DNA from 2 places in the Streptomyces sp. NPDC048295 genome. Region 2 is predicted to be linked to the other one. Evidence: riboswitches for the same ligand, from Rfam matches in the RefSeq annotation. Region 2 holds a riboswitch; the other holds the start of a gene.

What was found. Region 2 has a riboswitch for cyclic di-AMP ahead of AB0D53_RS31850 (M23 family metallopeptidase). Riboswitches for the same ligand answer to the same signal wherever they lie in the genome.
Region 1: another riboswitch for cyclic di-AMP. It lies ahead of AB0D53_RS23910 (transglycosylase SLT domain-containing protein); the one in region 2 lies ahead of AB0D53_RS31850 (M23 family metallopeptidase).

Annotation. Positions count from the first base shown of each region.
Region 1 is NZ_JBEZLL010000016.1:156,045-163,785, reverse strand. Features, by position in the region: gene AB0D53_RS23925 (APC family permease) at 1-1,375, opposite strand, end outside; gene AB0D53_RS23920 (hypothetical protein) at 1,746-2,063, shown strand; partial or broken gene AB0D53_RS23915 (FAD-dependent monooxygenase) at 2,108-2,486, shown strand; gene AB0D53_RS23910 (transglycosylase SLT domain-containing protein) at 2,480-2,977, opposite strand; cyclic di-AMP (ydaO/yuaA leader) riboswitch at 2,982-3,166, opposite strand; gene AB0D53_RS23905 (ATP-binding cassette domain-containing protein) at 3,772-5,442, shown strand; gene AB0D53_RS23900 (DUF305 domain-containing protein) at 5,525-6,199, opposite strand; gene AB0D53_RS23895 (hypothetical protein) at 6,303-6,629, opposite strand; partial or broken gene AB0D53_RS23890 (transcriptional regulator) at 6,909-7,082, shown strand; gene AB0D53_RS23885 (alpha/beta fold hydrolase) at 7,099-7,741, opposite strand, start outside.
Region 2 is NZ_JBEZLL010000027.1:23,425-31,165, forward strand. Features, by position in the region: gene AB0D53_RS31835 (GNAT family N-acetyltransferase) at 1-2,699, opposite strand, end outside; gene AB0D53_RS31840 (HPr family phosphocarrier protein) at 2,873-3,154, shown strand; gene AB0D53_RS31845 (GntR family transcriptional regulator) at 3,341-4,054, opposite strand; gene AB0D53_RS31850 (M23 family metallopeptidase) at 4,280-5,071, opposite strand; cyclic di-AMP (ydaO/yuaA leader) riboswitch at 5,085-5,251, opposite strand; gene AB0D53_RS31855 (pitrilysin family protein) at 5,531-6,913, opposite strand; gene AB0D53_RS31860 (pitrilysin family protein) at 6,940-7,741, opposite strand, start outside.

The DNA.
Region 1 (7,741 bases), on a different contig from region 2:
TGCTGACCAGCCAGCGGGTCTCCCGGCGAGGCCGCAGGTAGAGCGCCCAGTAGAGCGTGGCGACCGCTGTGATCCCGCCGGTCCACAGCAGGTACTCGGTCTCCTGCTGGGTGAGGATGTACGTCAGCACGGCGATCAGCAGCACGGGGATCGCGGGCCACAGCGGCATCCGCCAGGCCGGTGTCTCCCGGTGCGTGCCGCGGCGGCAGAGCAGGGCCGCGACCGCGACCAGCAGGTACATGGCGGTGACGGACACACCGGTGACGCCGTACAGCGTGTCGAGGTTGACGAAGCAGAGCGCCGCGCCGGGGATGCCGACGAGCAGGGTCGCCACCCACGGGGAACCGAACCGGCCGAGCCGGGCCAGAGCGTTGTTGATCGGTGCGGGCCAGGCCTTGTCACGGGCGGAGGCGAAGAGCACCCGGGAGTTCTGGATGACCATCACGATGCCCGCGTTGATGATCGCGAGGGCCACGCAGAGGCTGACGAAGGTGCCGACGGCCGAGTTGGACCAGGCGGCCACCATCGTGTTGAGGTCGCCCGAGGTCAGGGCCTCCAGGTCCGGGGCGCCCAGGGTGATCGCGATGACCGGGACGAGGATGACCGCGGTGGAGATGGCGAGGGTGGCGAGCACGGTGCGGGCCACGTTGCGCCGCGGGTTCTCCAGTTCCTCGGAGAGGTAGACGGCCGTGGAGAAGCCCTGGGTGATGAAGAGGGCGATCGCGAGCCCGGAGACCACCATCATCGCGGTGACGGTCGAGCTCGTGCCGCCCGACGAGGCGACCGACCCGTGCACCAGCGCCGATCCGCCTCGTTCGGAGTGGGCGAAGCCGAGAACGGCGACGACGCCTGCCGCGATCACTTCGAGTACGAGGAAGATCCCGGTGATCCACGCGTTGGCGCGCAGGTCGAGGAGGCCGGCGAGGGTGGCGAGCAGCATGACGCCGGCGCCCGCGACGGGGGCCGGAATGTGCACGATGGGTGCGAGGTAGTCGGCCGTTCCCATGGCGATCACAGGGGGAACGATCATCACGACCAGCAGCGAGAGCACGAAGACGAGCCACCCGGCGAGCCGCCCCGCCATGGTCGACACCATGGCGTACTCGCCGCCGGCGCTGGGGATGAGCGTGCCCAGCTCCGAGTAGCAGAAGGCGACCGCGATGCAGAGCAGCGAGCCGATGGCGATGGTGAGGGCGGTGTACGTGCCGAGGGTGGAGAACAGGTCCGGTACGACCACGAAGAGGGTCGAGGCGGGCGTCACGCAGGAGAGCGTGAGCAGTGTGCCGCCCACGACGCCGATGGAACGCTTGAGCTTCTGGGGAGTGGGGCCGGTCGCTGGGGCGAGCGCCTGGGGAGCGCTGAGCGTGTCGGTCATCGTGCGGTTCCGATCAACAGGTGCGGTGTCTGAGCACGGGAGCGGTATCGCCTCCAGACGAGGACGTGGTGAGTGGTTTCGTCGCTCCCAGCGCGATATGCAATCCCGACGTGTTCCGCAGGTCAAGAGGCGTTCACCTTCGGAATTCGTTGTTCCGATGGCCAAATTCGACGGTTTGGCGTTAACAACGCGTCATAGTCCGGGGATCGGGGGGTGCGGGAACCGCAGCCCGGGCCGATGGAAAGTTTCGCCCGTATCCAGCATCCGGAAGGCGGGACGACCTCCCGCACGGACGGGGCGGGCGGGGCGCGGGGCCGGAGTGGCGAGCCCGCGGGTCGCGCATCCGCGGTGTTGATGCCAGCCTGGAGTCATGGCTTGGGCGTCATGGACGACTCGCGGTGTGTTCTCCGGGCACGGTGGCGTGCTGACGGAAGAGGTCGGCGTCCTGTCCGGGGACCTGACCGTGCACACGACCTGGGCGGAGGACACGGCCCAGGTCACCGTGCAGTACACCGGTGCGATCGACTGGTTCACGATGTCGGGCAGCCCCGTCGCGTGCCCCTCGGAGGAGGACAGCCGTCGCCTGCACGACGCGGTGGTGCAGGCGGTCCGGGCCGGGTCGGCGGCGACCGTTCCCGTGATGCCCCGCTCGGGACCGGCGAGGCCGACGCAGCGCGCCCCGGAGTGAGGATCCCGCGCGGACGAACGGATGCCGCGAGACGCCGGCGCGGCAATGAGATGGTCGTGCGACTGCCGTGCTGCACCGTGGGCCGGATCGCCCTCCTCGGCGACGCCGCCCATGACATGACCCCGAATTCCTGCCAGGGGCCCTGCCAGGCGCTGGAGGACGCGGCGACACCGGCCGCCGCGCTGCGCGCCGGACCCATCGTCGAGCCGGCGCTCGGTCGCTACGACGCCGAGCGCCGGCCCCGCAGCCAGTCGGCCGCCCGTCCGCCCGCCGGGCCGCCGGACGGGTCAGCGGCTGTCCCGTCCGGCGGCCGTCGCGCTGCGGAACACGTCACTGCGACTCGCGCCGTCCCGCGTCACCGTCGGCACGATCCTGTGCCGTGCCGACCGGACGCCCCCGCGGCCGGGTTCCGTACCTCAGTAGGCCCCGAAGACGTTGTCGATGGAGCCGTACCTGTCGGCCGCGTAGTTGCACGCCGCGGTGATGTTGGCGACGGGATCGTAGGCGTCCATCGCCGTGCCGGGCACGTGGTAGGCCCGGAAGGTCGGGTCGATGATCTGGAGGAGACCCTTTGACGGTGTTCCTGCTGCGGCGTTCGAGTCCCAGTTGTTGATGGCCCGGGGGTTGCCGGAGGACTCGCGCATCACATTGCGGTGGATGCCGTTGTAGCTGCCGGGGATGCCGTGCTCAGCCATGACGGCCAGCGACTCCTTGATCCAGCCGTCCAGATTGTTGGTGTACGCCGCGGGCTGCGCTGCGGGCGCCGCGGCGCTGACGGACTGTACTGGCGCAGCCGAGGCCGTGGCGGCGCCGGTCAACGGCAGCAGGAGGGCGGCCGCACCCGTACCCGCGGCGATGAAGCCCCGGGTCAGCGAGGTGGACCTGAGACGACGGTACGTACGCGTTGCGGACATGCTGGATTCCTCTCCGTCGCCTGCGAGGTGAGCTGTCGGGTTCAGGCTGGAGATGCCTGGCCGCGCTGAGCGCGGCTTCACCCGAGCCGTTCCGGATACCGGGCCGGCGGCTTATCTGGGTCCCCCGCTCCTGCCGTACACGAGTGGGTCGGATGTCCGGGCGGCGGCAGGATTCGGCGTTCCGTCCGGATTGACGGTGACCGTAGGCGAGAGGAACCGAAAGGGACAAGACCCTGATTTCCGCACGCAATTCACTTACAAGATCAAGACATTGGAATTGTGGTAATCCAGCTCACATCGAGCGCGCCTCCCCCCTTGCACGGGAAGGGGTCCGCATCATGTGACGCGACTTCGAGGGAATGGGAAGTGACTCGCGCCACGAATTCACAAAAGGTGCAATTCACCCGGCACTCCAAAGGGGCAATTCGCCTGAACCACCCACAATGGGACGGACATACCGCGACGGAGGGCTCGCACAGCCGGCCCCGCCCGACGCCCGGAGGCATTGCCATCCCTCCCTCCCCACCGTTATGGTTCTGATGTCCTGTTGTCTCCGATAGAGGTGGACGTTGCGCATCTGAGGTTCGCGAACATCACGCCGTACGGCACCGCCCGTACGTCTGTCACGCCGTAGCAGTGCTCCGCACTGCCCGTGACCCCGCGTGGATGCGACCTCGGTGCATGAGCCGTCCCTCGATCTTCGGGACCGCCGTACCCCCCTCCGCTGCCCGGTCGCCGCGTGGTGCTCGCATACGAAGCCCCCACTCACCGCGCTTGCGAATGCGAGGAACACCATGGCGACACCCACCACCCCCGGCGCTTCCCTCACCTGCTCGGCCCTGTCCTTCCGCCGGCCGGACGGCACGACCGTCCTCGACGGACTCTCGCTCGCCATCGGCCGGGGCCGCGTCGGCCTCGTCGGTACCAACGGCGCGGGAAAGTCCACACTGCTGCACCTGCTCGCCGGTCAGCTCCGCCCCTCCCAGGGGTCGGTGACCGTCAACGGCAGCCTCGCCCACCTTCCGCAGAACATCACCCTCGACACCACACTGCGGGTGGACCGGGCCCTGGGCATCGCCGAGCGGCGCGAGGCGCTGCGCGCCATCGAGTCCGGGGACGTCGACGAGAAGCACTTCGAGACGGTCGGCGACGACTGGGACGTCGAGGAACGGGCCCTGGCGACCCTGGGCCAACTCGGGCTCGGAGACATCGAACTGGACCGCACAGTAGGCCAGTTGTCCGGTGGCGAGACCGTGCTGCTACGCCTGGCCGCACTGCTGCTGGACCGTCCCGACGTACTGCTCCTTGACGAGCCCACCAACAACCTCGACGTGTTCGCCCGCCGGAGACTCTACGAGGCCGTCGACTCCTGGCGCTCGGGCGTGCTGGTCGTGGTCAGCCACGACCGCGAACTGCTGGAGCGCGTGGACCGCATCGCCGAGCTGCGCGCCGGATCCGTGAACTGGTACGGCGGTGGCTGGTCCGCGTACCAGGAAGCCGTGGCCACCGAACAGGAGGCCGCCGGGAGGACGTTGCGGGCCGCGGAGGCCGATCTTCGCCGCCAGAAACGCGAACTGGAGGAGACCCGGGTGAAGCTGGCCCGTCGCCAGAGGAACGGGAGGAGGACCGAGGCCGAAGGCAGCCTCCCGAAGATCCTGGCCGGCCGCCGCAAGCGGTCCGCGCAGGAGTCGGCGGGCAAGCTTCGCGGCGTCCACGAGGAACGGCTCGGCCAGGCGCGCGAGCGCCGCGAGGAGGCCGCGGAGGCCATCCGTGACGATGCCGAGATCCGTGTGGACCTTCCCCGCACGGCGGTGCCGGCCGGGCGCACCGTGCTGAGCCTGCACGAGCTGCGCCCGCGGTTCGGGAGGCTCCGTGAGGGCAGCCTCCAGGTGCGGGGGGCCGAGCGGATCGCACTCGTCGGCCGCAACGGCGCCGGGAAGACGACGCTGCTGCGCACCCTCACCGGTGAGCTGGCCCCCTTGTCCGGCGAGGCCAGGACCTTCGTCCCGACGCGGTTCCTCCCGCAGCGGCTCGATGTGCTGGACGAGGAGCTGAGCGTTGCGGCGAACGTGGCCCGGATGGCCCCCGGGGTCACCGACAACCACATCCGCGCCCAGCTCGCACGCTTCCTCTTCCAGGGGAAACGCGCGGAACAGCCTGCGGGCACCCTCTCGGGCGGTGAACGCTTCCGTGCCGCCCTCGCGGCGACGATGCTCGCCGCGCCGGCGCCGCAGCTGCTGATGATGGACGAGCCGACCAACAACCTCGACGTCGCCAGCGTGCGGCAGCTGACCGGCGCACTCGAGTCGTACGAGGGGGCGCTCCTGATCGCCAGTCACGATCTGCCCTTCCTTCGATCGCTGGGCATCACCCGGTGGCTGCTGGTCGGGGAGGAGCTCCGGGAGACCACCGCTCAGGAGGTGGCCGGCCTGCTCGCTGCTCCGGAACACGCGAGCCCGGTGTGATCCGAACGGAAGCACCATGGGGTGCGGGGCTTCGCACGACTCCATCCGGACGGTCGTGCGAAGGCCCGCACCCGCGTTGCGGTCAGAGCCTGTCGATGATCTTGTTCATCTGCTCGATCTCGGCGGTCTGAGCGGTGATGACAGCGCCGGCGAGCTTCTTCGCGTCGGCGTTGTCACCCTTCTTCCGCTCCTCCTCGGCCATGGTGACCGCACCCCGGTGGTGGCCGATCATCAGCTGGGCGAACTTCTTGTCGAAGTCCTTGCCCTTGGCGGCCGACAGATCGCTCATGTCCTTGTCGGACATCATTCCGGGCATTCCCGAACCGTCCGTGCCGTGGTCCATCCCGGGCATGTCACCCATCGAGGACGAGTCCGAGGGCAGCGGCTTGCCCCACGAAGTCAGCCAGCCCTTCATCGTGTTGATCTCGGGGTCCTGGGCCTTCTCGATCGCGGCGGCCAGCTTCTCGATCTCGGGGTCGGCGGCGCGGCCGTCGGCCAGCTTCGCCATCTCGATGGCCTGCTGGTGGTGCGGAATCATCTGCTGCGCGAACTTCACGTCCGCGTCGTTGAACGTACCGCCGGGCTCGGCCGGTGCGGACGCGCTGCCCGAGCCGTGGTCCATGCCGGGCATGGACGAGCCGTCGGACTTCGAGCCGTCGGAGGAGCCGCAGGCCGCGAGTGCCAGAGCGAGGGCGGCCACGGCGCCGGCGGCCGCGAGCGTGCGGCGGCGGGCGGCGAAGGACAGGGAAGCGGACATCACAGGTTCTTTCCAGGTGGACGCGCCACATCCATGGCGCGCGAAAGGTACAGGACCGTCCGGCCGGTCCGGGCCCGAAGAGCCGTGGACCGGCGGATTCCTGTCACGTCCGCGCGACGCACACCTGGAGCAGCAGATCCCTGCCGGCGAACGGCGGTCCCCGCCGGGCCGGACCGCGTACGGCCGTGCGGTGCCCGGCGAGCACCCCTACGGCCAGCAGCACCAGGCCCCATGCCATCAGCAGCGGCAGCACCCGGTCACGGGCATGGGTGAATACGCACGACTCCCCGTTCGTCGCGGGCACGGCGGCGGCCACATGCGCGGCGTCGTGCTCGCCCCGCACGGCGAGGTGGCCGTCGGCAGTCGTCGTGGACATGGGCGTCGCCGCGCTCATGGCCATCGCGTCATGACAGCCCTCCGCGGCGCTCACCGGCGCGCCGTGCATGAGGAACAGTCCGCACAGGACGGCACACAGCACGAGCAGCCGGGACGTTCCCGGTGTGCGTGTCCGTCCGCGATCCACGGCTGCCTCGAATGCTCGGTCGTACGGGTCGTGCGGTGCGGGCCCGACGATACCCCCACCGGGTTTCCCATGGCGTGGCGCCCCGCCTCCGCCACGGTGTGGGCCTCAGCCGTCGCTGCCGGCCCGCGTCCAGGCGGCGTCGCGCAGCAGGCGCAGGCCGTTGAGGCCGACGATGACGGTGGAGCCCTCGTGCCCGGCGAGCGGCGCGGCCGCTCGGTGAGCTACGCGCTGTACGACAACCACGTGGCCGAACTCCTCGACCAGGCTCTCTTCCACGTTGAGCACCTGCGCCTCGGCCTCCACGACGCCCCGGCGCGGGGAGCCGCGGAGGCCGGTGACACGGTGCCGGCCGCGCACTGAGCCCGGGGGCCGCGCGTCACACGGCGCCGTCCCCCCGCGCGAACACGTCCGTCAGGAAGTTCCCGAGGATCTCGCCGAAGGCGTCCGGCCGTTCCATGTTGGGATAGTGCGCCGCTCCTTCGACGCTCGCCTCGCGACCGTCGGCGACCGTCCGTGCGAGGCGCCGGGCCATGGCGAGGTGGTCGTCGGAATCGATGCCGCCCGTGACGGTCAGCACCGGGACGCCGATCTTCGCCGCCCGCGCCCAGGTGTCGGGTACGGGCACGAGCAGGTCGGGTTCGTCGGCGGTGTGCTTGGCCAGCGTCCGCTCGGCCATCGCGCGCAGACGCCGTACAACGGCGCCGTCGACGTCGTCGAGTGTGCGGTGCGGGCCCGCCGCGAAGAGCATGAAGGCGTCGATCCAGCCCGCCACATCACCTGCGGCCAGGGCACGGGCCTGCTCGGCCAGGACCCGGCAGGACCAGGAGTCGTGGAACTCGGGCTCGCTCGTACCCGCCCCGCTGACGACCAACGCGCGCACCAGACCAGGATGTTCGAGCGCGGTGTCGACCGCGGTGGCCCCGCCCATCGACACTCCGACCAGGACGGCGGGGCCGGCGTCGAGCCGGCGCAGCAGGGCGGCCAGGTCGTCCGTGTGACGGAAGGGCCTGCTCGCATTG
Region 2 (7,741 bases):
GGCGCCGCGCCTCGCCAGCCGAACAGCACCGGGGCCGCCCGGATGGACCGGATCAGCTCGGCGGCGTCGCGGTCGGTGGCCGGGACGAGGCGGTGGGCGGTGTCGCCGAGGAGTTCGGAGGGCGCGCCCGCGAGCCCGAAGGACAGGACGGCTCCCGCCGCAGGGTCGATCGTGGCCCGTACGACGGTGTCGACGCCGCGCGGGGCCATGGCCTGGACGACGGGCCTGAGCTCGGCCGGCTTGCCGAGCAGGTCGGTCAGTTCGCCGTACGCCCGGCGCAGCGCGGCCTCGTTGGAGAGGTCGAGCCGGACTCCGCCGAGATCGGCCCGGTGGCGCAGATGCGGCGCGGTGGTCTTGAGCGCCACGGGATAGCCGAGCAGAGCCGCCGCGGCGACTGCGCTGTCCGGGTCGGGCGCCGGGAGCGTCGGCCGTACGGTGATGCCGTAGCGGCCCAGGAGTTCGCGGGCCTCCTCGTGGGCGAGCGGCCGGCCCCGCGGGTCGGGGTCGGGGCCGAGGAGGGTGTCGATGAGCTCGGCGGCGCCCGTCTCGTCGATGGTGTCGTCGAGGAACTCGGGCACCTTGCCGGGCGCGGCGGCCTGGCGTCGCCACTGGGCGTACCGCACCGCTTCGGCCAGGGCGCGCACCGCGCGTTCGGCGGCGGGGTAGGCGGGGATCCGGCCGGCGCGGGTGCCGGGGGCACCGGTGAGCGGGGCGGCCGGTCCCGGGCCGGGGTCGGGCGGGGTGGTGGCTCCGGTACGCGCTTCCGGGGTGATGGCTCCGGTACGCGCTTCCGGGGCGGACGGGGCCGCAGGGCGCGGCTGCGCGACCGTGCTGGTGGCCGCGGCGAGGGCCTCCGCCAGCCCGCCGATCTCGACGTGGACGACGGCGACCGGCTTGGCCGGCCCCGCGGCGGCGGCCGTGTGCAGCGCGTCCGCGAGCACCTCTCCGTCGCCCGCCTCCGCCTCGCCGTCCTCGCCGACCCACGGGATGGCCGTCACGATCACGGAGTCGCAGCCGTCGTCGGCGAGGGCCTCGGCCAGGGCGTTCCGGAAGTCCTGCGGGGTGGCGGCGGTGGTGAGGTCGAGGGGCGGGCGCGGGCGCAGTCCCTCGGCGAGGCAGGCGTCGTACGTGAGGAGGCCGAGCGATTCGGAGTTGCCGAGGATCGCGACCCGGGGGCCGGCCGGCAGCGGCTGGTCGGCGAGGAGGAGGCCCGCGTCGACCATCTCCGTCACGGTGTCGACCCGGATCACACCGGCCTGGCGCATGAGCGCCGAGACCGTCGCGTCCGGGATACGGCTGATCGGCACCGCGTGGCCGGGCGGGGTGGAGCCGCTGTGCCGGGCGCCCTTCACCACGACGACCGGCTTGACCGCCGCGGTGCGCCGCGCGAGGCGGGTGAACTTGCGGGGGTTGCCGAGCGATTCGAGGTACAGCAGGGCAACGTCGGTGTCGGGGTCCTCGTACCAGTACTGGAGGAAGTCGTTGCCGGAGATGTCGGCGCGGTTGCCCGCGGAGATGAAGGTGGACAGGCCCGCGCCGCGCCGGTAGAGCCCGGAGAGCAGCGCGATGCCGATCGCGCCGGACTGCGTGAAGAGGCCGATGCGGCCGGGGGCGGGCGGCTCGGGGGCGAGCGAGGCGTTCAGCCGAACCGTTTCCGCGTTGTTGATCAGGCCGAAGGCGTTCGGGCCGATGATCCGCATTCCGTACGAGCGGGCCTGCCGGACCAGTTCGCGCTGCCGGTCCCGGCCCTCGGCGCCCCATTCGGCGTATCCGGCGGAGAGGACGACCAGGCCCTGGACGCCGTGTTCGCCGCAGTCCTCGACGGCTTCCGGTACCCGGTCGGCGGGGACGGCGACGACCGCGAGGTCGACCGGTTCGCCGATCTCGCCGATCGAGCGGTGGGCGGGCACGCCGTCGACCGTGGCCAGGTCGGCGGCGAAGGCGCGGTTCACGGCGTACGTACGGCCGGTGAAGCCGGCGCCGAGGAGGTTGCGCAGGACCGTGCGGCCGACGCCTCCGGGGGTCCGGCCGGCCCCGATGACAGCGACGGAGCCGGGGGCCAGCAGGCGTTGCACGGACCGCGCTTCCGCCCGCTGCTCACGGCCGCGCTGGACGGCGAGGGACTCGGCGGTCGGTTCGAGGTCCAGGGTGAGGTGGACGGAGCCGTCCTCGAAGCTGCGCTGCTGGGTGTATCCGGCGTCCCGGAACACCTTGATCATCTTGGTGTTGGCGGGCAGCACCTCGGCGGCGAAACGGCGGATCCCGCGCTCGCGGGCGACGGCCGCGATGTGTTCGAGGAGCGCCGAGGCCACGCCGCGGCCCTGGTGCGCGTCCTGGACGAGGAAGGCCACCTCGGCCTCGTCGGCGGGTGCCGAGGCGGGCCTGCCGCGCTCGTCGATCCGGTCGTAGCGGACGGTCGCGATGAACTCGCCGCCGACCGTGACCGCGAGCCCCACCCGGTCGACGTAGTCGTGGTGGGTGAAGCGGTGCACGTCCCGGTCGGACAGCCGGGGGTACGGGGCGAAGAACCGGTAGTACTTCGACTCGTCGGAGACCTGTTCGTAGAAGCTGACCAGCCGTTCGGCGTCGTCCGCGGTGATGGGCCGGATGCGCGCGGTACCTCCGTCGCGGAGCACCACGTCCGCTTCCCAGTGGTCGGGATAAACGTGATGCGGACTCTGCTCCTGCGCGGGCTGCATGGGCAAAGACTACGGCTCGGCCAGCGGTCGCGTACGGATCGGGGCCGGGGCAGTCTGGGAGGGCCGATCGGCGGCACCCCGGGCATCACGGGCGTTCCCGGGGGTCGGCCGGAGCACTGCGCACCGCGTGAGAGACTGGTCTAGACAACTTTTGATTCGTGAAGGGCAGAACCATGGCTGAGCGCCGCGTCAACGTCGGTTGGGCCGAGGGCCTGCACGCCCGTCCCGCTTCCATCTTCGTCCGTGCCGCCACGGCCTCCGGCGTCCCCGTGACGATCTCCAAGGCCGACGGCAACCCGGTGAACGCCGCCTCCATGCTCGCGGTCCTCGGCCTCGGCGCCCAGGGTGGCGAGGAGATCGTGCTCGCCTCCGAGGCCGACGACTCCGAGGCCGCCCTGGACCGTCTGGCGAAGCTGGTCGCCGAGGGGCTCGAGGAGCTCCCGGAGACCGTCTAAAACATTTTTCCCGAGAGCGCCGCGGCACCCTGAACCGGAGCCGCGGCTCTTTCTTTTCCCGGAACAGGACTCCCGGACGGCGTGCGGAATTCCGGCGCGCGAACAAGCCAAATTACCGCATGCCGATGCGAGGCAGGGCGGAATACAACCCCTCGAAATCGCACCTCTTTGTATACGGGGCGATTATTAATTCCGGATTCCCGCGGTGTTTACGGGATGTTGCGAGGCCCTCACCCGGCCCGCGCGGGGAGCGGCGGGCGGCCGGCCCGGCCGGTCGGTGCGACGCAGGCGGTGCGCGGCCGCGGCCCGCTCCGCGTGATGGGCGGCCAGCGCCCTGGCCCGCTCCGCGTCGCCGCGTGCCACCGCGTCCACGATGGCCCCGTGCTCGGCCCAGGAATCCACCGGGCGGGCGGGCCGGTCGACCGCGTACATCCACGCGGTCTTGTGCCGCAGCTGGGTGAGCAGCGCGATCAGGCCGGGGCTGCCGGAGGCCTGCGCCAGCGTCTCGTGGAACCAGTCGCCCAGTGGGCGCAGGTCCTCGCTCTCGCCCCGCCTGGCCCGGTCCTGGCCGAGCCGCACGAGGCCGCGCAGCACCTTGAGGTGGGCCTCGGTGCGGCGTTGCGCGGCGCGAGCGGCGCCCAGCGGCTCCAGCAGCGTCCTGACCTCCAGGAGGTCGGCCGCCTCCAGTTCGGTGGGCTCTGCGACGCAGGCGCCGGCGTGCCGGCGGGTGACCACGAAGCCCTCGGACTCCAGGGTGCGCAGCGCCTCCCGCACCGGGACACGGGAGACCCCGTAACGGCGGGCCAGCAACTCCTCCGTGAGACGGCTGCCGCATTCGAAGACACCGGAGACGATGTCGTCGCGGATTGCCGTGCATACCGAATGCGCTGGAATGCGCATGTCCGAACCTCCGCCTCAATCCCCGCGAATCGCGGCCGGCCGACGCCTGTTCCGTGACTCTATTGCAATGCGGCCGCATTTCCGATGCCGGGCGGAAATTCATGAATATCTTTTGGTCACGGGGCGGTCCGCCGGACGGCCGTCGCCCATGGCCGCCCGGCGGGTACGTCGAAGGCCCCGGCATGCTGCCGGGGCCTTCGACGGGGTGCTGCGACGGTGCGTCGGTCAGACGTTGACGCCGTGGGCGCGCAGATACGCGACCGGGTCCATGTCGGAGCCGTACGACGGTGTCGTCCGGGCCTCGAAGTGGAGGTGCGGCCCGGTGGAGTTGCCGGTCGAGCCGGAGAGGCCGATCCGCTGGCCCGCACCGACGCTCTGGCCGACGGAGACGCCGATCGAGGAGAGGTGGCCGTACTGGGTGTACGTGCCGTCCGTCATCCGGAGCACGATGTTGTTGCCGTACGCGCCGCCCCAGCCGGCCTCGACGACCGTACCGGCGCCGACGGCGACCACGGAGCTGCCGGAGGCGGCGTGGAAGTCGATGCCGGAGTGGCTGCCGGAGGACCAGAGCGAGCCGCTGGACTTGTAACCGGTGGTGACGTACGAACCGGCGACCGGGAGCTGGAAGGCGCCGAGCCGGGCGCGCTCGGCGGACCGGGCGGCGCGCGCCTTCTCGGCACGGGCCTCGGCGGCACGCTCGGCGTCCGCCTTGGCCTTCGCTTCGGCCTTCTTCTCGGCCTCGGCCTTCCGCCGGGCCTCCGCCTTCGCCTTCGCCGCCGCGTCGGCCTGGTGCTGCTGCGCGTCGGCCTGGGCGTCGATCCGGTCGGCGAGGGTCTTGTCGATGGCGATGACCTGGCCGAGGCCGGTGTCGCTCACGGAGTCCGCGGCAAGGGCGGGAGCGGCCAGGCCGCCGACGACGCCGGTGGTGGCCAGAGCCGCGACACCGACCGCCTTCGCGCTCGTGCGCGTCAGTCGGCTCGGGGCACGGTGCTTCCCGGTGGCACGGGTGAACGCCATGAAGTGGCTGATCCTTTCCTTCCTTCTCGCCTACCGGGTTAGCTGACGGGTTCGGAGCAGGAAGGTCTCCTACGGACGCCCCGGCCCCATCCGGGCTCAGGCATCCGATTCACCCCAGGGACTGCGTGGGTCCCCGGCTCCCCGGGCTCGCGCCTGACGGGGACTCGGCGATGACTGCCCGGTACGTCGCGGATGCGGCATACGAGTGACGGACAGCCGAGCCGACGCTAAGCGGGGCCACTTTCATTCACCAAACGGACAGGCCGTTTTGTAGCGCATCCCACAGGGCAGACAGGCAACCTCCGTACCAGAACGGACAAAAGGGAAGGTCTCAGCGAGATCCTGCTCGCTGAGACCTTCCCTTTTGTCCAGATGTGAGGCGATACGCTCGTTACCTCGGTGCGGGGCGGTGTGTCGGATCGCTCCGATCGGGCAATGCCCGTCGGACGGTGCCGGTCGTCAGCCGGTGACCACCGACACCTCTCCGATGCCCAGGGCCCGGACGGGCTCCTCGATCCGTGCCGCGTCGCCGACCAGGATCGTCACCAGCCGGTCACCCGGGAAGGCGTTGACGACGGCCGCGGTCGCCTCGACCGTGCCGGTCTCCGCGAGCCGGGCGTACAGGTGCGCCTGGTAGTCGTCGGGGAGGTGCTGCTCGACCTGGTCGGCGAGGGTGCCCGCGACGGAGGCCGCCGTCTCGAACTTCAGCGGCGCGACCCCCACGAGGTTCTGCACCGCCGTCTCGCGCTCCTCGTCGGTCAGGCCCTCGGCCGCCAGCGTCCGCAGAACCGTCCACAGGTCCTTGAGCGCGGGCTCGGTGGACTCCGTGTCGACCGAGCCGCTGATGGCCATCATCGCGGCGCCGGTCGCGCCCGATGCGGAGTCCGGGGCCGAGGACCGCAGCACCTGGGCGAAGGCCCGTACGCCGTAGGTGTAACCCTTCTCCTCGCGCAGCACCCGGTCGAGGCGGGAGGTGAGCGTGCCGCCCAGGCAGTACGTGCCGAGCACCTGGGCCGGCCACACGCTGTCGTGCCGGTCGGCGCCGATCCGGCCGATGAGCAGCTGCGTCTGCACCGCGCCCGGACGGTCGACGATCACCACCCGGCCGGTGTCGTCGGCGGTGATCGGCGGGGCGGGACGCGGCTCGGCGGCCTCTCCCGACCAGTCGCCGAGGGTGTCGGCGAGCAGGGCGTCCAGGTCGATCCCGGTGAGGTCGCCGACGACCACGGCGGTCGCCGCGGACGGCCGGACGTGGGCGTCGAAGAAGGCGCGCACGGCCGCCGAGTCGATCCGCTCCACCGTCTCCTCGGTGCCCTGACGCGGGCGCGACATCCGCGCCGAGGCCGGGAAGAGTTCCTTGGAGAGCTGCTTGGCGGCGCGGCGGGCCGGGTTGGCCTGCTCGTGCGGGATCTCGTCGAGCCGGTTGCGCACCAGCCGCTCGATCTCGCTGTCGGCGAAGGCCGGCGCCCGCAGCGCCTCGGCGACCAGCGCGAGCGCCTTGGCCAGCCGGGAGGCCGGGACCTCCAGGGAGACCCGGACGCCGGGGTGGTCGGCGTGCGCGTCGAGGGTGGCGCCGCAGCGCTCCAGCTCGGCGGCGAACTCCTCGGCGGTGTGCTTGTCGGTGCCCTCGGACAGCGCCCGCGACATGATCGTGGCCACACCGTCGAGGCCCTCGGGCTCGGCGTCCAGCGGGGCGTCGAGGAAGATCTCGACCGCCACGACCTGCTGGCCGGGGCGGTGGCAGCGCAGCACCGTGAGGCCGTTGGGCAGGGCACCCCGCTCCGGCGCGGGGAAGGCCCAGGGCCGGGCCACGCCGGGGGCCGGCTGCGGGTGGTACTGCATCGAAACTCCAGTCGCGGCAGCGTCGGTCACTTGCCCGCTCCTTCGTGCGCGTCGGTGTCGTCGGCGTCGGTGTCTGCGGGCTCGGCCGATTCGACCGGCTCGTAGACCAGCACCGCCCGGTTGTCGGGGTGCAGCTGGGCCTTGGCGGCCGCCTGGACCTCCTCCGCAGTGACGTCGAGCACCCGCTGCACGGCGGTCAGGGCCAGCTGCGGGTCGCCGAACAGCACGGCGAACCGGCACAGTTCGTCGGCGCGGCCGGCGACCGTACCGAGCCGGTCCAGCCATTCGCGCTCCAACTGGGCCTGCGCGCGCTCCATTTCCTCGGGCGTGGGACCCTCGGCGGCGAACCGGGCGAGCTCCTCGTCGACCGCGGCCTCGATCTGCGGCACCTCGACGCCGCCGGACGTCTTGACGTCCAGCCAGCCCAGCGAGGGCGCACCGGCCAGCCGCAGCAGCCCGAACCCGGCCGCCACGGCCGTACGGTCACGGCGGACCAGGCGGTTGTGCAGCCGCGACGACTCGCCGCCGCCGAGCACGGTCAGCGCGAGGTCCGCCGCGTCGCACTCGCGGGTGCCGTCGTGCGGCAGCCGGTAGGCGGCCATCAGTGCCCGCGCCGGGACCTCCTCGCGCACCTCCTCGCGCAGCTGCTCGCCGATGATCTCCGGGAGCGAGCCGTCGCGCGGCGGCTGCTTGCCGTCGTGGGAGGGGATGGAGCCGAAGTACTTCTCGACCCAGGCGAGGGTCTGCTCGGGGTCGATGTCGCCGACGACCGAGAGCACCGCGTTGTTGGGCGCGTAGTACGTACGGAAGAAGGTGCGGGCGTCCTCG